Regions from separate parts of the Specibacter sp. AOP5-B1-6 genome, predicted to be linked through region 3. Evidence: riboswitches for the same ligand, from Rfam matches in the RefSeq annotation. Region 3 holds a riboswitch; each other region holds the start of a gene.
What was found. A riboswitch is a leader RNA that binds a small molecule or an ion and turns the genes downstream of it on or off. The one in region 3 is predicted to bind S-adenosylmethionine.
Positions count from the first base shown of each region.

Region 1: another riboswitch for S-adenosylmethionine. It lies ahead of ACT3TS_RS10395 (aminotransferase class V-fold PLP-dependent enzyme); the one in region 3 lies ahead of ACT3TS_RS05465 (OsmC family protein).
Region 2: another riboswitch for S-adenosylmethionine. It lies ahead of ACT3TS_RS00810 (bifunctional o-acetylhomoserine/o-acetylserine sulfhydrylase); the one in region 3 lies ahead of ACT3TS_RS05465 (OsmC family protein).

Region 1 is NZ_JBQSVT010000016.1:88,689-96,547, reverse strand. Features, by position in the region: gene rsgA (ribosome small subunit-dependent GTPase A) at 1-914, shown strand, start outside; gene hisN (histidinol-phosphatase) at 1,387-2,202, shown strand; SAM riboswitch class IV at 2,362-2,475, shown strand; gene ACT3TS_RS10395 (aminotransferase class V-fold PLP-dependent enzyme) at 2,517-3,962, shown strand; gene ACT3TS_RS10390 (class I SAM-dependent methyltransferase) at 4,096-4,866, shown strand; gene ACT3TS_RS10385 (Nramp family divalent metal transporter) at 4,984-6,240, shown strand; gene ACT3TS_RS10380 (metal-dependent transcriptional regulator) at 6,257-7,012, shown strand; gene ACT3TS_RS10375 (DUF2568 domain-containing protein) at 7,009-7,413, opposite strand; gene ACT3TS_RS10370 (AMP-binding protein) at 7,429-7,859, opposite strand, start outside.
Region 2 is NZ_JBQSVT010000001.1:163,088-170,946, forward strand. Features, by position in the region: gene metX (homoserine O-acetyltransferase MetX) at 28-1,221, opposite strand; gene ACT3TS_RS00810 (bifunctional o-acetylhomoserine/o-acetylserine sulfhydrylase) at 1,231-2,553, opposite strand; SAM riboswitch class IV at 2,630-2,746, opposite strand; gene ACT3TS_RS00815 (Tex family protein) at 3,002-5,524, opposite strand; gene ACT3TS_RS00820 (VOC family protein) at 5,638-6,276, shown strand; gene ACT3TS_RS00825 (uridine kinase) at 6,577-7,257, shown strand; gene ACT3TS_RS00830 (CPBP family intramembrane glutamic endopeptidase) at 7,602-7,859, opposite strand, start outside.
Region 3 is NZ_JBQSVT010000007.1:125,021-132,879, forward strand. Features, by position in the region: gene ACT3TS_RS05440 (ThuA domain-containing protein) at 1-458, opposite strand, end outside; partial or broken gene ACT3TS_RS05445 (carbohydrate ABC transporter permease) at 527-1,387, opposite strand; gene ACT3TS_RS05450 (carbohydrate ABC transporter permease) at 1,397-2,362, opposite strand; gene ACT3TS_RS05455 (sugar ABC transporter substrate-binding protein) at 2,425-3,651, opposite strand; gene ACT3TS_RS05460 (LacI family DNA-binding transcriptional regulator) at 3,956-4,981, shown strand; gene ACT3TS_RS05465 (OsmC family protein) at 5,033-5,611, opposite strand; SAM riboswitch class IV at 5,649-5,768, opposite strand; gene ACT3TS_RS05470 (ABC-F family ATP-binding cassette domain-containing protein) at 5,954-7,591, shown strand; gene ACT3TS_RS05475 (SDR family NAD(P)-dependent oxidoreductase) at 7,692-7,859, opposite strand, start outside.

The DNA.
Region 1 (7,859 bases), on a different contig from region 3:
AATTGCGGCGCAATCCCGTGGTGGCCGGCGACTTTGTGGCACTGGTGGGTGACGTGACGGGCAAGCCCGACACCCTGGCCCGCCTGGTCCGGGTTGAGGAACGCCGCACCCTGCTGCGCCGCAGTGCCGACGACACGGATCCCGTGGAGCGGGTGGTGGTGGCCAACGCCGACCAGCTGGTCATCGTCGTCGCGGCAGCCAACCCCGAACCCCGCACCGGATTCATTGACAGGGCGCTGGTCGCCGCCTACGACTCCGGCATCGCACCCCTGCTGCTGATCACCAAAACTGACATCAAGGATCCGGCCGAACTCCTCGCCAACTACGAACACCTGGACATGACAGTCATCATCAGCCGCACTGCCGCTGCGGGGGCTTCCGGCATCGACGCCCGCAGTGACGACGGCGACTCCGCCCTGCTGGCTGGCGGTGCCGTGGAGCAGCTGCACGGCTACCTTGACGGCAAAGTCAGCGTCATGGTCGGGCATTCGGGCGTGGGCAAGTCAACCATGGTCAATGCGCTGACAGGTTCGCAGCGTGCCACGGGCGGCGTCAATGCCGTTACCGGCCGCGGGCGCCACACCTCTTCGTCCGCGCTGGCCCTGCAGTTGCAGGACGGGCTGCCCGGCTCGTGGATCATTGACACTCCGGGCATCCGGTCCTTTGGCCTGGCACATGTGAACGCCGACAGGATCCTGCAGGCCTTCCCCGACCTGCAGCCCGGCACCGACGACTGCGAACGCGGCTGCAAGCACGACAGCGTCGCCGTGAACTGCGGGCTGGACCCCTATGTGGCGTCCGGGAACGCGGGCGACGCCGGACCTGCCCGCCTTGCGTCGCTGCGCCGCCTGCTGGGCACCAGCGACAGGACAGAAGGCCGCGCCGAGGCGAAGGAACTGGGCATCTTCGAGTAGTCCCCACCGGCCCCCTAACCTCGTTCCTCGGCAAGGGATCCCTGCCGGCGTGGGCCCATCCACCGGCACCTTAAGCTCGTTCCTCGGCCAGGGATCCCTGCCGGCGTGGGCCCATCCACCGGCCCCAGCTGTCCCAAGCTGCGCACAACCGGCCCCCGCTGTCCTAATCTGCGTGGAACTCGCCGCGGTTGTGCCGCAAAACTGTGTTATGCGGCACACCCGCAGTGGGTTCTGCGCAGCTTGGAACATTTGGCCAGCTGCCCGCGGCTCAGTTGGCTTCTGCGCACGGCTAGGCGCTTGCAGGATGCCCAGGCGCCACTGCCCGTGAACTTGTACGCGCCACTCACAGCGGGTGGTGCGCATGAGTTTTGGTTCGTCACCGCATATACACCACTGAGCTCCAGTTGTGCGTATAAGTTCACGAAGGTGGCGCTGACGGGTGTTTGCGCCAAATCGCGATAGCGTGAAGCGTATGACGATCGAACCCCAGACGTACAACGATGACCTCCGCCTGGCACATGTCCTGGCCGACAGCGTCGACTCCCTGACGATGTCCCGCTTCAAGGCCCTCGACCTGGGTGTTGAAACCAAGCCGGACCTGACCCCCGTGACGGACGCAGACAAGTCCGCAGAGGAGTCCATCCGCAGCCAGCTGGCCCGGGTCCGCCCGCGCGACGCCGTGCTGGGTGAGGAGTTCGGCAGCAGTGGACACGGTTCCCGCCGCTGGATCATCGACCCGATCGACGGCACCAAAAACTTCGTCCGCGGCGTCCCCGTCTGGGCCACGCTGATCGCCCTCGTCGATGAAGGCGTCCCCGTCGTTGGCCTCGTCAGCGCGCCGGCCCTGGGCAAGCGCTGGTGGGCCGCCCAGGGAACCGGCGCCTACATGGGCAAGTCGCTCGCGGCAGCCACCCGCATCCGCGTTTCAAACGTCGCCGAACTCAAGGACGCTTCCCTGTCCTACTCGTCACTGAGCGGCTGGGCCGAGCGCGGCAACCGGGACGAGTTCATCTCCCTGACCGACGACGTCTGGCGCACCCGGGCCTACGGCGACTTCTGGTCCTACTGCATGGTCGCCGAGGGCAGCGTTGACATTGCCTGCGAGCCCGAACTGAACCTGTACGACATGGCCGCACTCGTCCCGATCGTCACCGAGGCCGGCGGGCGCTTCACCTCGCTCGAGGGCGCCGACGGCCCCTTCGGCGGCAACGCCCTGGCCACGAACTCGATCCTGCACACAGAGGTGCTGCACCGCCTCAACCCCAACTGGGATGACCTGCTGGGCTGACCCCAACCAAGAAGCACAGGTGAGTTAAGAACGACGGCGTCCTCCCGCCGTCGTTCTTTTTGTCCGCCTGGCGCGGGGCTGCTTCGGGCGAATGCGGGCGCCCGTTACGCAACGTAACAAATGCGCCGTCGGAATTCTTGGGCTAACCTTTTGGGCATAGGTCACGAGTGCCAGCGCTAAACCCCGGTTTGCTGGCCGGCAACCCTCCTTTCGCGGCGGGGTGCCCCGGGTGACGACCTGGCCAGGCCGGAACGGTCATGGCAAGCGCGGACTCCTTGGCACCCCCAAGCGTCCTTCCGTCGAAGGAAACATTCATGAGCAACGCCCTGTTTGAGGAAACACTGCTTGAGAACACACAACTGGCGGAAACCTCCCTTGCCAGCCGCCCCCTGCTGCCTGTCGTGGGCCAGGACCTGCCTGCCCCGCTGATCCAGGGCGGGCACGTGCGGTATGCCAATCTTGACTATGCAGCATCGGCGCCGGCCATTGAAGAAGTGGCGGCACACCTGAACGAGGTGCTGCCGTACTACGCCAGCGTGCACCGGGGCGCCGGCTTCGCCTCCCAGGTAAGCACGTCGGTGTATGAAAACGCCCGGCGGATCGTTGCGGACTTTGTGGTGGCCCGCCCCGACGACACCGTGATCTTCACCCGCAACACCACAGACTCACTGAACCTGCTGGCCGGGTGCGTGGCAAGCATCCTCAAGCAGCAGGGCTATGCGGAGGGCCGCGCCAACGTCCACGGCGAGGTGCTCTACCTTGACATCGAGCACCACGCGAACCTGCTGCCGTGGCAGGCTCTGCCGCACCGCTCGGTGGTCGCCGCCGATTCCATTGCGGCCACCCTTGCACGGGTGGAAACCCAGTTGCGTGCCGGCAATGTGCTGCTGTTGGCTGTCACGGGTGCCTCAAATGTCACGGGCGAGGTGCTTCCCGTGGACGAGCTGGCCGCGCTGGCGCACCGCTACGGCGCGCGCATCGTGGTGGATGCTGCCCAGCTGGCACCGCACCGCCGGATCGACCTGTCCGCCAGCGGCATCGACTACCTCGCGTTCTCGGGCCACAAGCTCTACGCACCGTTCGGCGCCGGAGTCCTGGTGGGCCGCCCCGACTGGCTCGACGCCGGCACGCCCCATCTGGCCGGCGGCGGCGCCGTAAAGGACGTCAAGCTCGAGTCAACGCGCTGGACCGAGGGCCCGGCCCGCCACGAGGCCGGCTCCCCCAACGTGCTCGGCGCGGCCACGCTGGCCAAGGCCGCCACCGCCCTGGCCGCCCTCGACGCCAACGACTGGCACACCCACGAACAACTCCTGCGCAGCCACCTGGTCGCCGGACTGTCCGCGCTCGACGGCGCCACCGTCCACACCCTGTTCAGCGACGCCGACACCCACCCGGACTGCGGCAGCATCGGCGTCGTTAATTTCTCCGTCACCGGGTACGACGCCGGACTGGTTGCGGCATACCTGTCGGCCGAACATGGCGTAGGCGTACGCGACGGCAAGTTCTGCGCCCACCCGCTGCTGAACCGTTTGGGGCTGCCCGCCGGTTCACTGCGAGCCAGCTTTGGGGTCGGTTCCCGTCTCGAGGACGCCCAGCGACTGCTCGACGGCATCAGCACGCTGCTGCGGGACGGGCTGGGCTGGGACTACGTGGTCGACGCCGGCCGCTGGGTCCCAGCCGACGACAACCGCGTCTACCCCGGCTGGGCGCCAAACACCCCGGGCACGGCCGGTGCCGCCCCCTGCACCACCGACCAATAAACGCTCGATCACATACGGGGGCGTTTCAATCCTGCCAGCGGGCACCAGGCCTGCCAATAGCCATTAGAGAGAGCGAGGGTTGGGTAGAGGGTAAAGTTGAACGGCACCAACGCACAACACCCCAGGAGCGAACATGGCAGGCACCGGCGGACCGGTCTTCGACGCCGAACGGCGCCAACGCATGGCAACAGCCTTCCTTGAGGGCGGTGGCCACTACCACAAGGTCCGCCCCGGCTACCCGCGTGAATCCCTTGACTGGCTGACCGAAGTCGCCGCGCACCCCCTTCATGACGTCCTAGACGTGGGGGCCGGAACGGGCAAGTACACCCAGTTGCTTGCCGGGCGCGGCTGGACCCTGACCGCCGTCGACCCCTCGGCCGACATGCTCGCTCAGCTTTCCCACGCTGTCCCGCAGGCCACCGCGCTTGTGGGCACGGCCGAAAACCTCGAACTGGCCGACTCCACCATGGACCTTGCCATAGTCGCCCAGGCCTGGCACTGGTGCGATCCCCTCACGGCCAGCACCGAGATTGCCCGCGTGCTGCGCCCCGGAGGCACCCTCGGGCTGGTCTGGAACCAGCTCGACGTCGGACTCCCCTGGGTGCACAGGTTGGCCCGCATCATGCACGCCGGTGATGTCCACAAGCCCGACTTCCGCCCCACCCTCGGCCCGGAATTCGCGCCCGCCGAGCCCCACAACACCCGGTGGGGCCAGACGCTGACCCCCGAGGAGCTCATGGAGCTGGCCAAGTCGCGCAGCTACTACCTCAAGGCCTCGGAGCAGGTCCGCGCCAAAGTGACAGCCAATCTGCGCTGGTACTTGTTTGAGCACCTGGGCCACGTCCCCGGCACCGAACTACAACTTCCCTATGTGACCCAGACCTGGCGCACCCGGAAGTTGTAGGCCGTCCCGTCAGCAGGAACCGGCGCCCCAAGAACCGCACCTCGACAACGGCAGCCCAAAAAGCATATGATTTCGGCATACCTACAAAATTGATTTAGGCACTTCGAAGGGTTGATTGTGCTCGAGACTGCCACAACCGGGAAAAAGCCGCTGCGCAAACCGCGCGGCGGACTGCTCCTGCTGCTGGGCCCTGCCTTTGTGGCCGCCATTGCCTATGTCGACCCCGGCAATGTTGCAGCCAACCTCACCTCGGGTGCCAGCTACGGCTACCTTCTGGTCTGGGTCCTGGTGGCGGCCAACGTCATGGCCATGCTCGTTCAGTACCAGTCGGCCAAGCTGGGCGTGGTGACAGGCAAGTCGCTTCCGGAAATTTTGGGCGAACGGTTCACGACACGCAGCCGGCGGCTTTACTGGGCACAGGCGGAACTGGTCGCCATGGCCACGGACCTGGCCGAAGTGGTTGGCGGGGCCATCGCCCTCCACCTGCTGTTTCAGCTGCCGCTGCCGGTGGGCGGGCTGATCGTGGGACTGGCCTCCATGGTTCTTCTCACGGTGCAAAACCGCCACGGCCAGCGGCACTTTGAACGCATCATCATCTTCCTGCTCGTCATCATCACCATCGGTTTCCTTGCCGGGCTGGTGCTCAGCCCGCCCGACCCGGCGGGCGTGGCCGCCGGCCTGATCCCCCGCTTCGACGGCTCGGGCAGCGTCATGCTCGCGGCCGGAATGTTGGGGGCAACCGTGATGCCACACGCCATCTACCTGCACTCCCAGCTGGCCAAGGACAGGCACCCCGACGCCCGCAGCACCCCGGCAGGGCTGCGCAGGATCATCAAGGCCACCCGCCTTGACGTGGTGCTGGCCCTCATTTTGGCCGGCGCCGTCAACATTGGCATGCTCCTGCTGGCCGCCTCAACCCTGGGCGGGATCTCCGGAACCGACAGCATCGAGGGCGCCCACACGGCCATCGTCAACAGTCTGGGGCCGGTGATCGGCGTCGTCTTCGCCATTGGCCTGCTGGCCTCGGGGCTGGCCTCCACCTCGGTGGGCGCCTATGCCGGGGCCACCATCATGAACGGCCTGCTCAAGGTGCGGATCCCGCTGCAGGCCCGGCGCCTGGTCAGCCTCATCCCGGCAATCGTCCTGCTGTCGGTGGGCATTGACCCGACCTGGGCGTTGATTGTGAGCCAAATCGTGCTCAGCTTCGGCATCCCGTTCGCCCTCATCCCGCTTTTGCGCCTGACGGCCAGCAAGCAGCTCATGGGCGAGCACCGGGACGGCCTGGCGCTGCGGCTGGCCGCCCTCGTCAGCGTGGCGCTCATCGTTGCCTTGAACGCCCTGCTGCTGTGGCTGACCTTCACCGGGCAGGGCTAACAGGTAGGCTGGGAGTGTGAAACAAACTGCCACCTCCTCCAGCATCGAAGACTACGTCAAGGTCATCTATGCCTATACGGAATGGCAGGACAAGCCCATCACCTCCTCCGCCCTGGCCACCCGCCTCGGCGTCGCGAATTCATCGGTGTCGGAGATGGTGCGCAAGCTCAAGGACCAGGGCCTCGTCGACCACCAGCCGTACAGCCCCATCCACCTGACCGAGCGCGGCCTGGCGCTGGCCCTGTCGATGGTGCGCCGCCACAGGCTGTTGGAAACGTACCTTGTGCGCGAGTTGGGCTACACCTGGGATGAGGTCCATGACGAGGCTGAAATGCTTGAGCACGCCGTCTCCGAGCATTTCATCGAGCGCATGAGCACCAAGCTTGGCCACCCCGCCCGCGACCCCCACGGCGACCCCATCCCCGACGCGCAGGGCCGCATCACGATGGCACCCTCGCACCGCCTCGACGAGCTCGACGCCGGGCACACGGGCCGCGTCAGCCGCATCAGCGACCACGACCCCGGGCTTTTGCGCCACCTGGAGAAACTCGGCATCGGTCTCGACACGGAACTCGGCATCCTGGGCCGGCTCCCCTTTGTGGCCGGCTTCCGGGTGCGCCTCCTTGATTCCACGCACGACGCCGGACCCTTGACTTTGGGTGACGAGGTCGCGGCCTCGCTGTGGCTGACATCGGTGGGAACCCACGCTGACTGTGCCGTGCAGGAGTTGACCGGCGGCTCGCTGATGAGCCGCCACACTGCACCCCGCTAGGATCGCCGATTCGGCCGTTCCAGGAATCGTGTCGCCCCGAATTGCGCCACAGCCAGTACGGCCATGGCGATGCCGAGGCCCGTTGAGCCAACACTGAGCAGTGCCGCGGCGGCTGCCAGGAACAGCACCAGTGACAGCAAGCTGACAAGCTGCCCATTCAAGCGGCGCTCACTGCGCGGAGCCAGGAAGACGCCCCAGAACACCACAACGACGCCGGGAATCCCCAGCCCCAGGATCAAGTTCCACGGGCTGTCCTGCTTAAAGCCCCAAAACAAGAACGCTGCCACCATGGCAACTTCCAGGGCAAAGCCCAGAAACTTGCTGGCAACGTCCACCACAGGGGTCAGTGTTGCCAGGTCAATGCGTGCGGCTTTCGCGTCCGCGACTCTGCGACGTCCCACTGTTCCCCATCGCCCCTAGTCGAGATCTGTCATGGCGGCACGATCCCTGCGCAACACAAAGCGCTGGACCTTGCCGCTGGGTGTTTTTGGAAGTTCGGCAACAAAGTGGATCCGCCGCGGGTAGGCATGGGCGGCAAAGCCCGTCTTGACCAGCTGCTGCAGTTCGGCGACCAGCGCAGCCGATGCGGCCCCGGACTCGCGCAGCACCACAAAAGCTTCCAAGACCTCACCGCGAATTTCATCCGGCGTGCCGATGACGGCAGCCTCCGACACGGCAGGATGGGTCACCAGCACCGATTCCACGTCAAAGGGCCCGATGCGGTAGCCGGCCATGATGACGACGTCGTCATCGCGTGCCGAAAAGTAAATGTAGCCGTCTTGGTCCCGGCGTCCGGCGTCGCCGGTGATGTACCAGGTGCCGTCAGCACTGTAGCGCTCGGCGGTTT
Region 2 (7,859 bases), on a different contig from region 3:
GGCCAGTTGGCTAAGCGGGCCAAATGCTTAAGGCGTGAAGAAGGACTCCTGCAGCAATCGGCCCACGGCAGCCACTTCGGTGAGGAAGCCGTCGTGGCCAATGCCCGAATCAATCCGGGCAACGTCCACGTCTCCCGGCAGTGCTGCCGCCAAGGCTTCCGACTGGGCCGGAAAATACAGCCTGTCGCTGTTGACCGCCGCCACCAGAAATTCAACGCCGCCCGTCACGGCCAGGGCCTGCTCGAGTGTGCCGCGGCCCCGTGTGACGTCGTGGCTCATGAGCGCCTCGGTGATGGCGATGTAGCTGTTGGCGTCGAACCTGCCCGCCAGTTTGTGGGCCTGGTGGTCCAGATAGCTTTCAATCTGGTACCTGCCCACGGCGTCGGTTCCGAGCCGGCCGTGGCTGATGGTGCCGCCGTCGTCCTGGGCCTTGCGGCCAAAGCGCGACTCCATCTCCGTTTCAGACCGGTAGGTGATGTGGGCAATCCGGCGGGCGAGCCCCAAGCCTGAGATGGGGGCTGCGCCGTCGTAATAGTCCCCGCCGGCAAAGTTCGGGTCCTGGCGGATCGCCAGCACCTGAGCTTGGGCGAAGGCAATTTGCTCGGCGGTGCTGGCCGCGCACGACGCCACCACGGCGCAGCGCTGCACACGACCGGGGTACGTGGCAGCCCACTCCAGCGCCCGCGCGCCGCCCATGGATCCGCCAATGACGGCGTGCCAGGAGCTGACACCAAGGGCGTCGGCCAGGCGCGCCTCGGCGTGGACGGAGTCGCGGATGGTCACGAACGGGAAGCGGGAACCGTACGGCCTGCCGTCCCCGGCAATGCTGGACGGGCCGGTGGTGCCGTAGCAGCCGCCGACGATGTTCGCGCACACAACAAAGTATTTGTCGGTGTCGATCACGGCGCCGGGGCCCACGAGGCCTTCCCACCAGCCGTCTTCCTCGGAATCGCCGCGGCTGACATGGGTGCTTCCGGTGAGGGCGTGCTGGATGAGCACGCCGTTGTCGCCGGCGGCGTTCAGCGTTCCCCAGCTTTCAAAGGCCATGGTCACCGAGGGCAGCACGCCCCCGGCTTCCAGCGGCAGTGCGCCGATGTGAACCGAACGCAGCACCCCGCCGCCCTGGCCAACAGCGGCCGACCAGGAACTGCCGGCCGGCTCGGGTGTGCTGGTTTCAATCTCGGGGGTCACCATGTTGCGCTCCGCTGCCGTCTTTGTCACGCGGCTCATTCAGCTCACGGACGATTTTGCGGCGCGGAACCCGGCTTCAAGGTCGGCGATGATGTCGGCAACATTTTCCAGGCCCACGGACAGCCGCACCAGTCCCGGGCGCACGCCGGCGGCAAGCTGCTGCTCGGGTGAAAGCTGCGCGTGCGTGGTGGACGCCGGGTGGATGACCAGGGATCGCACATCGCCCAGGTTGGCGACGTGGGAGTGCAGCTCCAGGCCGTCAACAAAGCGCTTGCCGGCTTCCGCACCGCCCTTGATGTCAAAGGAGACGATGGCGCCGATGCCCTTGGGCCCGTACTTGCGTCCGCGCTCAAACCAGGGGCTGGAGGGGATTCCTGCGTAGGCCACGGCCTCCACATTTTCATTGCTTTCAAGCCATTCGGCCACTGTCACGGCGTTGCTGACGTGGCGTTCAACGCGCAGGCTCAACGTCTCGATGCCCTGGGCGATGAGGAAGGCGTTGAACGGTGAGATGGCGGAGCCCAGGTCCCGCAGCAGCTGCACGCGGGCCTTGAGGATGTAGGCCAGGTTGGCGCCCAGGGCGCTGCCGACGCCGAGGTCGCGGGCAAACACCAGCCCATTGTAGGTTTCGTCCGGGGTGTTGAAGCCGGGGAACTTCTCCGGGTCGGCAGCGAAGTCAAACTTGCCGCCGTCGACAATCACGCCACCAATGGCGGTGCCGTGCCCGCCCAGGTACTTGGTGGCCGAGTGGATGACAATGTCGGCGCCCCATTCCAGCGGACGGAGCAGGTACGGGGTGGCCAGGGTGTTGTCAACGATCAGCGGCACACCGGCCTCGTGGGCAATGGTGCTGATGTTTTCCAGGTCCAGGACGTCCTGGCGCGGGTTGGACACCGTCTCGCCAAAGAATGCCTTCGTGTTCGGGCGGACGGAGGACCGCCATTCGTCCAGGTTGTCGGGGTCGGACACAAACGTGACCTCGATGCCGAGCCGCTTCAACGTGTGCGCGAGCAGGTTGAACGTGCCGCCGTAGACGCTCGGGCTGGAGACGATGTGGTCCCCGGCCTCGGCCACGTTGAGGATGGCGAAGGTCGTTGCGGCCTGGCCCGAGGCGAGCAGCAGGGCACCGACACCGCCTTCCAGGTTGGCAACGCGCTGCTCCACGGCATCCGTGGTCGGGTTGCCGATGCGGGTGTAGATCGGCTCCAGCTCGGCAAGGGCAAACCGTGCGGCTGCGCTTTCGGCCGACGGGAACACGAACGACGTCGTCTGGTAGATGGGCAGGGCCCGCGCACCGGTGGTGGCGTCCGGCTGCTGGCCTACGTGGATCTGACGGGTTTCAAATGACCAACCGTTACTCATGGATGGAATCCTTCACACTAGAGGCCTGCAACAAAACCCTCCGGCGCAGACTGCACGGAAGGGCCTTGAAATCGATGGCCCGCGCTTGCACCGCAACCGGTCGGTTCGATGCCAGGTCCTCACCCGGGGCACCCCACCGCGGAAGGAGGGTTGCCGGTCAGCAAGCCGGGGCTGTGCGCTGACACTCATGACCTGCATCCAGTGTGGAAGAAACCCCGCAATGCCGCAAGATTGTGACAACTTTATGACTTAAGCGAAGAACTGCTTGATTTTTGGCCCAAAAGGTGGCTTCGGCTGAACAACCGGATGACCGCTTGCCGTTTCGGGGCCATTCCGTCTGGACTGGGCATGCAACTGCGGAGCGGGAAGCAGTTGATGCAGTCAACAACCACGGACGACGCCGGACACGCACCTTCCAGCGCCCGCCCCCTGCCGCCGGGCTGTGGACTTACTTGCCCAGTCCTGCCCGGCGCAGCGCCTCGGCCATGGCGGTGTTGGCCGACGGCGCGGCTGAATTGGCCAACCGAACTGCCGGGTTGGGGCGGCCCTGCGCCCCGGCACCCCGGTTGGAACTCTGGGTGGAGCCCTGGGTGGAGCCCGGCTGCCGGCCCTGCCCTCGTCCGCGCGCATCGGCAGCGCCGCCCTTCGGCGAGGGACGTCCGGAAGTCCGGGAGCCGGCGTCGGGCTTCCCGGGCTGGGAATTTCCCGTCTTGGCACCGGCCCCCACCTCGTCGTCCAGGCGCAGGGTCAGGGAGATGCGCTTGCGTTCGGGCTCCACCTCGAGGACCTTCACACGCACCACCTGGCCGGATTTGACCACTGCATGCGGATCGGACACAAAGGAATTGCTCATGGCCGAGACGTGGACCAGCCCGTCCTGGTGCACGCCAATGTCAACGAAGGCGCCAAACGCCGCCACATTGGAGACCGTTCCTTCCAGGATCATGCCCGGACGCAGATCGGTGATTTTCTCGATGCCGTCGGTGAAGGTGGCGGTTTCAAAGCGGGGGCGGGGGTCGCGGCCGGGCTTTTGCAGCTCGGCAACGATGTCCTGCACCGTCGGCAGGCCGAAACTGCCGTCGACAAATTCGCCCGGGTTAACGGCACCCGCAGCGCCCACTCCCCCGGAGATTTCCGCCGTCGAAGCACCAACGGCGGCCAGGATCTTGCGCGCCACCCCATAAGCCTCCGGGTGGACGCTGGAGGCGTCGAGCGGCTCCGCTCCCCCGGTGATCCGCAGGAACCCGGCGCACTGCTCGAAGGCCTTCGGGCCAAGCCGGGCAACCTTGAGCAGTTCGCGGCGCTTGGTGAAGGGCCCGTGTTCGTTCCTGTGTGCCACGATGTTTTCACTCAACAGCGGGCCGACGCCGGCCACTCTCGCCAGCAGCGCGGGAGAGGCCGTGTTCAGGTCCACGCCCACGGCGTTCACACAGTCCTCCACCACGGCACCCAGGGAACGTTCAAGCTTCGCCGGGGTGAGGTCGTGCTGGTACTGGCCCACACCAATGGACTTGGGGTCGATCTTCACCAACTCGGCCAGCGGATCCTGCAGGCGCCGCGCAATGGACACGGCCCCGCGCAGGGACACATCCATGCCGGGCAGCTCGGCACTCGCCAGTGCGGAGGCGGAATACACCGAGGCCCCGGCCTCGGACACCACCAGCTTCGTGACCTTTTGGCCAGGGCTCACGCGCTTGAGTTCGGCGACCAGTTCGGCCGCCAGTTTGTCGGTTTCCCGGCTGGCCGTGCCGTTGCCGATCGCCACCAGTTCAACGTTGTGTCGTTGCGCCAGGGACACCAGCGTGGCGAGGGCTTCGTTCCAGCGCTTGGCCGGGGCGTGGGGATAGATGGTGTCGGTGGCCGCGACCTTGCCGGTGCCGTCGACAATGGCGACCTTGGTGCCCGTGCGCAGCCCCGGGTCAAGTCCCAGGGTGGCGCGGTTTCCGGCCGGCGCGGCAAGCAGCACATCACGCAGATTGGCGGCAAATACCCGGACCGATTCCTCTTCCGCGCTTTGGAACAACCGCACCCGCAGGTCCACCGAGAGCCGGGTCAGGATGCGGGTGCGCCATGCGAGGCGCGCACTGGTCATGAGCCAGGTGTCGGCCGCACGCCCGGATTCGGCAATGCCCAGGGACTGGGCCACGGCGCTTTCATAGCGGGAACGCGCCTGGGCCTGTGCGTCTGCGTCCCGGGGATCGGCCTCGGCCAAATCCAGTGAGAGCACACCTTCCTTTTCGCCGCGCAGCAACGCCAGCACGCGGTGGCTGGGCAGGGTGTGCGGAGGCTGGGCAAAGTCAAAGTAGTCCTTGAACTTCTCGCCGTCCACGGACTTTCCGGCTTTCGCCGAGGAGCGCAGCCGACCGGTCTTCCAGAGCTTCTCGCGCAGCCCGCCCACGAGCACGGCGTCCTGCCCGGCCCGTTCAATCAAGATGGCGCGGGCGCCGGCCAGTGCGTCGTCGGCGCTGGCCACTCCGCGGGCGTTGTCGACAAAGGCGTCCGCTTCGACGGCGGGGAATCTGGACGGGTCTGCCAACAGCGCATCCAGCAGCGGCTCCAGTCCCGCTTCACGCGCGGCGTCGGCTTTGGTCTTGCGGGTTGATTTGTACGGCAGGTACAGATCTTCCAGGTCGGATTTGGTGGCGGCCGCGTCGATGGAGCGGCGTAACCCGGCCGTCAGCTTGCCCAGGCCGTGGATGGTCTCGAGCACCGCAATCCGGCGGGCCTCAAGCTCGCGCAGGTACCGCAGCCGCTCCTCCAGATCGCGGAGCTGGGCATCGTCCAGGGTCCCCGTGGCTTCTTTTCTGTACCGGGCAATGAAGGGGACGCTGGCGCCGTCGTCCATCAAGGCAATCGCAGCGCGAACCTGGGCCTGGCGGACACCGAGCTCCGCGGCAATGGCGGCACTGATGCGGTCCTCCCGGGCGGCAGGGGTGGGCAGGGACAACGGGGTGTTTCCAGAATCAGTCACCCCTCAATTCTGCCCCACGGGCGGCGCCGCCGCAGCCGCATGAGATCTGACGTCCCATGTGGCTAAGGGCACACTTAGTCGAGAGCCTGATCACAAAGTGCCAAGATGAAGCTATGCGAATGGATCATGTTTCTTACGCCAGTGAATCAGATGGATTGGCCGCCACCACGGAGCGAATCGCGACGGCCCTAGGGGTCAAGGCAGTGAAGGGCGGCATCCATCCGCGCTTCGGCACCCGCAATATGATCATCCCCCTCACGGACCACCACTATCTGGAAATTGTCGAGTGCCTCAACCACCCGGCGTCGGACAAGGCACCCTTCGGCCAGGCCGTGCAGGCGCGCTCGGCCGCCGGTGGCGGCTGGATGGGTTGGTGCGTCGCCGTGGACGACCTCGTCCCCTTTGAGGAGCGCCTCGGCCGCAGCGCCGTCCCCGGCAACCGCAAGTTCCCCGACGGCCAGGAACTAATCTGGCAGCAGATCGGCATCAAGGGCCTCATCGCCGACCCGCAGGTCCCCTACATGCTCAAGTGGGAGGGCGATCCGGCCCTGCACCCCTCGCAGGCCCGCCCCTCCATCGTGAAGCTTTCCTCGCTCACCATCGCCGGCAGTGCCGAACGCGTCACCGAGTGGCTGGGCGAACCCGTCGAGGCTCCCCTGGACGATGTGGCCGTGGAATGGATCGCCCCGCGCGGCACCCCGGGCATCATGTCCGTCACCTTCGAGACGGCCGGCGGCCCCGTCACGATCTAGCTTTTTCGGCTGGGCCCACGAGCGCAGGGTTCCCTGGCCGAGGTACGAGGTTAGGGCGCGGCTGGGGAACGACGTCGGCACCCTCCCCCTGTGGGCGGGTGCCGTTTTCGTTGGCACCGTCCGGCAAGTCCGGGCATCGCACCGAGGTCCGTGAGATCCGGCTGCCACGTCCTTCAGCCTTCGCAGGGTTTGTCGTGCTGCCCAAGGACAAGGCCGCCACATAGGCTGCACGGCGACACTTCACAAAAGGGGCCCTCGAACAGGTGCCAGTTCTGGGAACATGGCGGTATGGAAGAGTTCATGCGGTCACTGGCAACCAGCATTCTCCGTGGCCTTGGTCCCGGGCGCCGGTTCGTGGCAGTCGACGGCATCGACGGCAGTGGAAAGACCACCTTTGCCACCAACCTGGCAGCCGGGATCCAGAGCCGGCCCGTGATCGTCATCCACGCCGACGACTATCTGAACCCCTCGCCCATCAGGCACTCCCGGGGGCGCAACTCAGCGGAAGGCTTCTGGCAGGACACCTATAATTATGCTGCCCTGCAGGACCTGGTGTTCGCACCACTGGCTCCGAACGGGGACGGCTGGTACTCACCGGCATCCTATGACCAGAAACTCGACGAAACGGTAAAAGCGGAATTCCTGCACGCCCCCTCAGATGCCCTTGTCCTTGTGGAAGGCATGTTCCTGCACCGTGATGAGCTCACCCCTTGCTGGGACGCCTCGCTGTTCCTGGACGTTCCCTTCGCCGAAACCGCGGCACGCATGGCTGTCCGCAACGGCAGCAATCCCGACCCGGAGCACCCCACGATGCGCCGCTACGTCGGAGGGCAGCGCCTCTACTTCGCGGCAGCCCGGCCCTGGGAACGTGCCACCATCGTCGTGGACAACACCGACTTCACTTCCCCACAGGTCATCCATCCCCACATGGCTGCAGCAGGCAGACAAGGGTTTGCCAAACGGACTCTGACAGCCACATGACTCTCCAGTCGAGACCGCCACTCACGTGAATTTCAGGTAGGAAATGCACGCTTTATTTATGTCCACCGTCAGCGTCGCGGCCAGCGCACAGCAGTTGTTGTCAGTCCCGAGCATTACGAACGGATGCTCGAAGCGCTGGAAGACGCCGAAGATGCCGCCGCGTTCGACGAGGCAATGGCAGATGAGGGACCCAACATCCCCTGGGCTCAAGTGAAGGTCGAACTGGGCTGGACATGAGCTGCCAGGTCGGGCTTCGTCCCGCAGCAGTGTCCACGACCGCTGAATACACATGCAGGGTCCCCTGACCGGGGCGCGAGGTGAAGGGGCACATTGGCAGCGTGGGATCAGCCGCCGAACCCCAGCGCCGGGCCGAGCGTGAACGCGGCGATGTCAACCAGTGCGTGCGCCACCACCAGCGGAGCCACCCGCCCGTATTTCTTGTACACCCAGCCAAACAGCAGCCCCATGGCGAAGTTGCCGAGGAACGGCCCGAAACCTTGGTACAGGTGGTAGCTGGCGCGCAGCAGGGCGCTGAGCAGGATGGCCGCCCACACGCCCAGCCCGATCTTTTCCAAGCGCCCCAGCAGGTAGCCGTTCAGGAT
Region 3 (7,859 bases):
GGCACGCCCTGGGCGATCGGGTGGGTCGGGTCAACGGTCCACACGATTTCGCGGTCCTGCTCCGAGCGCCAGCGCAGGGTGCAGGAGGTGCCCATGAGCTTGCCGAAGATCTTGGACCAGTGCCCGGAGTGCAGCACCAGCAGGCCCATTCCGGCCAAGACGTGCTTGTGCACGCGCTCAACAACCTCGTCGGAGACCTCTGCGTGCGCAGCGTGGCCCCACCAGACGAGGACGTCGGTGGCGGCGAGAACCTCCTCGGTCAAACCATGGTCGGGATCGTCAAGGGTCACGGTGCTGACCTGGACACCGGAGCCCAGGTTTTCTTCGATCCCTTCCTTGATGGTGTTGTGCATGCCGTTCGGGTAGAGGTCCCGGACTTTTTGTTCAACTTGTTCGTGCCGGTTTTCTCCCCACACAACAACTTTGATGGGGGTTTCGGGGCTGGTCAGTCCAGTCATTTTTTCGTTTTCCTTTACATGGTGGTGCAGGGAACATGGGGTGGTTGCCGGCGGCTGGTGTTGCGTGGCTATTTCACGGCCCCGCCTGTCGCGCCGGCGGCGATGTACTTTTGTGCCACCACCAGCAGGACGATGGCCGGCAGTGAGGACAACACGGCCGTGGCCATCACGGCGCTCCAGTTTGAGACCTGGGTGCCAAGGTACTGGTAGATGCCCAGCGTCACGGGACGAATTTCATCGGTCGTGGTCAAGGTCAGTGCGAACAGGAAGTCACTCCACGCGAACAGGAAGGCGAACAGGCCCGCGGTGATGAGCGCGTTCTTGGAGATCGGCAGTGATATCTATTCAAATGCCCGGAGCTGGTTGGCGCCGTCTACACTGGCCGCCTCGATGATCGAATCCGGAATGCTCTTCAGCGACGCCCGCATGATCAAGATGGCGAAGGGGATGGCATGGGTGGCGTCGGCCAGGACCAGCCCGGGGATGGAGTTCAACAGTCCCAGGTCGTTGTAGGCGGCATACAAGGCATTGGCAATGACGACGCCGGGAATCATCTGGGCGATGAGGATGGCCAGGAGCGCCCAGCTGATCCACCGGAACTTGAACTGGGCCAAGGCGTAGGCAGCGGGTGCTGCGATGACCAGCGTGACGGCCACCGTTCCCAGCGAAATGATCAAGCTGGTGAGCAGATTGCGGCCTTGGTCGGCAATGGCCTTTTCATAGCCGGCAAAGCTCGGGTTCCATGGAAAGAAGTCCGCTGACAAGGTGTTGCCCGACGGCTGCAGGGACGCATTGACCATCCAGTAGATGGGGAACAACATGAAGGCCAGGAACAAGATGCCCAGGAGGGTGGAGGCCCGGGTTCGGATGGCGCGCCGCCGCAGAGCCGTCACACGGACGGCAGGACGCTTGAGCTGTGCTGTGGTCATGGGGTTCTCCTATTCATCGACGGCGCGGCGATTTGCCCGCAGGTAGATGACGGCGAAAATCAGGGAAATGAGAATCAAGATGTTGGAGAATGCGGCGCCCACGCCGAATTCGAAATTGACGAAGGATTCCTGGTAGGAACGCACGGCAATGGTTTGGGTTGCGTTGGCGGGTCCGCCGTTCGTCAGTCCGAGGATGATGTCCAGAACCTTGATCGTGTAGACCACGCCCAGGATCAGCACCACGCTGACCACCGGGCGAAGGTTTGGCCAGGTAATGTGGCGGAAGGCTTTCCACCCGGTGGCACCGTCGAGGGCTCCCGCCTCGTAGAGTTCGACCGGAATATCCTGGAGTCCGCCGTAAAGCAGGGTGACGTTGAAGGGGATGCCTACCCAGATATTGACCAGGATGACGGCGATCAGTGCCACATCCGGGCTGGTCAGCCACGGAATGGCGGGGATCCCAAACGTGCCAAGGAATTGGTTCAGCACGCCGGAGTCCTGGTCGAGAATGGACCGCCACGTTGCACTGGCAACAATCAACGGCAGCAGCCACGGCAGCAACAGCATGGCGCGGAGGAAGCCGCTCAACGGGAAACGGCGGTTGAAAAAGCAGGCCAGGGCGAGGCCAATGACGAACTGCCCGGCGATGGAAGCAATCGTGAACAGTGCCGTGTTGAGCAGGGCCGGGCCGAACAGGTTGGAATTGATGACCGTCAGGTAGTTATCGATCCCCACCCAAGGCGCCTCACCGGTGAAGAACGTTTTCGTGGTGTAGTCCTGCAGGCTCATCATGATGTTCTTGACGACCGGGTACCCGAAGTACAGGAGCATGTAGAGCCCGGCAGGGATGACGAAGAGCAGCTTCGCAAAACTTTCGTTGGCGAAGAAACGGTTTCGCGGCTTGCGCCGGGGCGCCTCCGCCCGTGCACCGGCCTGATCAGCCCGTGCCGGTGAGTCTGTTGAAAGGGAAGTCATGGGGGCCTTTCCGCCGGCTCCGCCGCAAGGGCGGCGGAGCCGGCAACGATGTGGGGTGGGCGTCAGCCCTTGGCAGCCTGGGCGAACGCTTCGTCCACAGTGGCCTTGCCCGTCAATGCGAGCTGGATGGCCGTGTAAATTTCGGTGGCAGCCTTGGGCCATTCGGCACCCAGCTCACCCGTGCGGGACCGGGCATTGGCGATCTGCTCGGTGAAGGCCTCCATGTCCGGCATCTTCTCCACGTACTCCTGCGCCAGTTCCGGCTTGGTCGGCACCGTGAAGCGGTCGGTGCTCAGGGACAGCTGGGTGTCATCGGCGGTGAAGCAGCTGATGAACTCAGCAGCCTTGGCTTGTTTGGCCGAATCGCCGGTCTGCGGGATGGTCCACATCTCGCCGCCCAGGGGTGCGATCGGTGTTTGGCCGGCCTTGTTCACTGGGACCTGCACCGAACCCCATTCCAGCGATTCATCGGCACTAAGGGCGGGGATCTGCCACGGCCCGTTGATCATCATGGCCGCCTTGCCGGACATGAACTGGTCCTTGACATCGCCCTGGCCCCAGTTGATGACGCTCTTGGAGGCGGCGCCGCTGTCGACGAGGTCCTTCCACAGCTGCAGGGCTTCCTTGTTTTCCGTGGAGTCCAACGCTGCCTCGCTGCCGCCGTTCGTCCACATGAACGGCAGGAACTGCCAGGCGCCCTCATACGTGGCAATGGCCGAGAAGGCGACGCCGAACTGGCTGTCCTGGGTCAGCGCCGCGGCCGTTGTCTTGAGTTCGTCCCAGGTTATGGGCGGCGTCAGCCCGGCGTCGGCCAGGATCTTTTTGTTGTAAAAGAGCCCCAGGGTGTTGGCTGTGGGCGCCAGCCCGTAGACGTCTCCCTCATACGTTCCGGCGTCAAGCATGCCCTGGGCGAAACCGGAGGTGTCCACATCGAAGTCGCTGAGCGGGGCCAGTCCGCCGGTGGAGGCAATCTCCTGCAGGTCTGGATTGTCCAGCATCAAGATGTCGGGCAGGGTCTTGGAGGAGGATTTCTGCAACACCTTTTGAATCAGGTCCTTGCCGGGCACCACTTCGCGGTCGATCGTGACACCGATCTCGCTTGCGCACTTGTCAATGGCCGTTTGGATCAGGGCCTTGTCCGGATCGTTGTTGTAGTAGTCCATGAGGGTCAGCGTGGACCCGTCACCGGAGGCGCTGCCGCCCCCGCCTCCGCAGGCTGTCAGGACGAACGGGGCGATGGCTGCGATGGCCAAGAACTTGGTCATGCGGGTCTTAGTTTGAATCTTCACGGTAGCTCCTTTGCTCGTTGTGGTGGTGCGGTGGTGCGGTGGTGCGGTGGTCGAAGCGCTTCGATCTGACTCGGCGGCCCTGGACTTGAATGCCGGAGGGCTGTGTCGCCGTCGTCCGCCCCGGAGAGTGCCGGGACCGACTCGCAGTAAAGCGCTTTACTTGCGGCTGTGACATTGATCATGCCCGCATCGAGGCTGCCTTGTCAAGGAAAAATAAAGCGCTTTACTTTATGTCGTTCATGCAGCAGAATGTGACTAAAGTTGGGTGAGGCAGCTTTGACCAAGAGCGACTGGGAGGAGCAGCATGGCGACCATGCAGGACGTGGCCAATCTGGCGAATGTGTCGTTGGCGACCGTTTCCTTCACGATCAACAATTCAAAGCCCGTCTCACCCAAGACCCGCGCCAAGGTGGAACGGGCGATGAAGGACCTCGGGTACCGCCGCAACGCCGTCGGCAGCGCCCTGGCCAGGGGCCGGACTCATGTACTGGCGCTGCTGTACCCGGCATTGCAACACCGTTTTTCACCCACGTCGGTGCAGTTTTTTACCAGCGCCGCTGATCAGGCAAGGCAGCGCGGCTACAACCTGGTGCTGTGGCCCATGAGCAACGACGCCGAGGCCGTCACCGAGCTGACCTCGTCGGGCCTGGTGGACGGCGTGGTGCTCATGGAGGTGCAGCTTGACGACCCCCGCGTGGCCGAGCTCTCCGGCAGCAACGTCCCCTTTGCCTTGATTGGCCGAACTCGGGACACCACAGGCATCCCCTTTGTGGACGTTGACTTTGAATCCGCTGTGGAGAACGCCGTTGACCGCCTGACCGCGCTGGGCCACACGGATCTGGTGTTGATCGACGGCGGTGTCGGCAACCAGCTGCTCGGCGGGTATGGGCCGGTGGCAAGGACGCGCAAGGCGTTTGGCGAAGTCACGGCCCAGCGCGGACTTGCCGGAGCCATCATGAGCGGGTTGCAGTCGTCGGCAGGAGGCCGCGTGCTGGCAGCGGAGTTCGCCGCCAGCCACCCGGACGCCACGGGCGTTTTAATGATGAATGAACATGCGGGCCCCGGCTTTGTCGCCGGGCTGCAAAAGGCCGGTTACCGTCTGCCGCAGGACATTTCCGTGCTGGCCCTGGCCTCGTCTCTGGACACGGCCAGCATGTCCGAGCCGGAAATGGCCGTCCTCGCTTCCCCGGCGGACGAGCTCGGTCGGCTCGGTGTTGACACACTGATAGACCAGATCGACAAGAAGGACGATCCACTCCCGCAGCTGTTGATCGGGTGCGCTTATTCTCCCGGCGCCACCATGGGGCCGGCCCCGAAGCAAAAGCGCTGACCGCAGGCGCTGGGGCAGGGGCCCTGGCCCCAACCCCGGCCAAGGCTCGCGTTAAATCTTCGTGATCACCGTGCTGAACGGCGTGGCGTTGCTGAACAGGTCCTGGACGGGGCAGCGTGCTTCCACCGTGCGGGCGAGTTCGTCATAGCGTTCCTGCGTTTCCGGGCCCGTGATGTTGACGGCCAGCCGGATGTCGCTGAATCCCGGGCGGACGGCTTCGTCGATGCCGAACAGTCCGCGCACGTCAAGGTCGCCCTCGGCATGGATCGTGATGTCGTCCACCTGGATGCCCAGCTGCTCGGCGTACAACCGGTACACCACCACCTGGCAGGAGATCACCGCGCCCAGCGCGTACTCGACCGGGCTGGCGGCCGTGTCGTCCCCGGCCAGTGCGGCGGGCTCGTCCACGGTGAACTGGTGTTTGCCGGCGCTGATGCGCGTGGCCACCGAGCCCACCCCAACCCCGGCCACTTTGTAGGTCAGTTTCCCGTTGTCCGGATTGGCGCCAATCCGCTGGGCCCAGGCCGCGCCGGCCTCGCCGAACCGGACCGAGCGCTCCGCGGCGCCGTCGATGTTGCCGGTCTGCTGCGCGCCGGACTGCTGTGAATCGGTCAGGGTTGCTTCGCTCATGGTGTTTTCCTTTGCGTCGAGGCGAGTGCCGCGCACCGCGCCATACTTACGCCGACGGCCGGTGCCGGAGGCGTCGAATCCTCACCCGGGGCACCCCACCATGGTTGCGAGGGTTGCCGCCCGACCGGCCAGGGCCGCATGGTCGAAGCTCTTGATTCTGTCCGTCAGTCTGCCCGCCGCGGACACCCCGCCCCAAGCCATCCGTCACATGCGGCAACAATGTCCAAGGCAGTCCCAAGCACGACGCCGGGCACTCCCCCACCAGCCGGCCGTCGCCTTGGGAGTGCGAGACGCACGCCACTGCCGTCCGGCGGACACCCGGAAGCAACTTAAGATGGATTCATGAGCGCAACACTTGTCGCAAAGGACCTTTCCGGAGGCCACGCACACCGCACCTTGTTCACCAACCTTTCCTTCACGGTGGCCCCCGGCGACGTGATTGGCGTGGTGGGCGCCAACGGTGCCGGCAAATCGACACTGCTCAGCTTGTTGGCGGGGGCGGCCACGCCCCAGGGCGGAACCGTCAGCACCGCCCCGCAGGACGCCTTTGTCGGCTGGCTGCCACAAGAACATGAGCGGATCAAGGGAGAATCCGTTGCCGCCTACATCGGCCGGCGCACCGGCTGCACCCAGGCCACCGAAGACATGGAAACCTCCGCAGAGGCGCTTGGTTCGGGCAACTCCGCCGCCGACGACACGTACGCCACAGCCCTTGACCATTGGCTCGCGTGCGGGGCAGCGGACCTCGACGACCGCATTCCGGCAACGCTGGCCGAACTTGGCCTTGAGGTGGATCCGGACGCGCCCATGACTGGACTCTCCGGCGGGCAGGCCGCCCGCGTTGCCCTAGCCGCGCTCCTGCTGAGCCGCTTCGACGTCGTGCTTCTGGACGAGCCCACCAACGATCTGGACCTCGCCGGGCTGGCGCGGCTGGAGGATTTCGTGAAGGGGCTGCGCGGCGGCGTCGTGCTGGTCTCGCATGACAGGGAGTTCCTGGCCCGCACCATCACCTCGGTGGTGGAGCTGGATCTGGCGCAAAACAAGGTGGCCGTGTACGACGGCGGCTACGACTCGTTCCTCGAGGAGCGTGCCATCGCCAAGCGGCACGCCCGCGAGGCCTACGATGAGTTTGCCGACAAGAAGGCCGACCTCGTGGGGCGGGCGCGGACACAGCGTGAGTGGAGCTCGCAGGGGGTGCGCAACGCCATGAAAAAGGCCCCCGACAATGACAAGCTCCGCCGCAAGGCAAGCGGCGAATCCTCCGAAAAGCAGGCCCAAAAGGTGCGGCAAATGGAGTCCCGGATCGCGCGGCTCGATGAGGTTGAGGAACCGCGCAAGGAGTGGGCGCTGCAGTTCAGCATCGGCGCCGCACCGCGCTCCAGCACCGTGGTCTCCACCTTGAATGCGGCGGTGGTGCGGCAGGGCGGCTTTACGCTGGGGCCGGTCTCGATGCAGGTCAACGCCGGCGAGCGCATTGGCATCACGGGCCCCAACGGTGCGGGCAAGTCCACCCTGCTGCGGCTCCTGCTGGGCCGCACTGACCCGGACGACGGCGTTGCCTCCCTGGGCGCCAACGTCGCCATCGGCGAGATTGACCAGGCACGCAGCCAGTTCCCCGAGGGGATGCCTCTGGGGGAAGCTTTTGAGGGCCTGGTTCCGGAGCTGAACCAGGGCGAGGTCCGCACGCTGCTGGCCAAGTTCGGGCTGAAGGCGGACCAGGTGACGAGCCCCGTGGGCGCCCTGTCCCCCGGCGAACGGACCCGCGCGTCGCTGGCGCTGCTGCAGGCCCGCGGCGTCAACGTGCTCGTGCTCGATGAGCCAACAAACCACCTTGACCTGCCGGCGATCGAGCAGCTTGAGGAAGCGCTGGAGAGCTACGAGGGAACGCTGCTGCTTGTCACCCACGACCGCCGGCTGCTGGAAAACGTCCGACTCGACACCCGCTGGGCCGTGCAGGACGGCCGGGTCCTGGAGCTGTAGCCGCGCTCCGGATGCTGCCCGGCGTTGCTTGGCAGGGACGATGAAGCCGGCGCCCGTGGCGGCTGGCATTGCCGTGCCGCCACGGACGCGTCGTGCCGGATCAGGAGAAGTTGATGCCCCCGTCGATGAGGACCGTCTGGCCCGTCATGTGGTCTGAATCCGGGCCGGAAAGGAACGAAACCAGTTTGGCGACATCCTCCGGCTCCGAGACCCGGCCGGCAAGGATGTTGTCCACCTGTGCCTGCAGTGCGCTGCCGCGCGGAGTGCC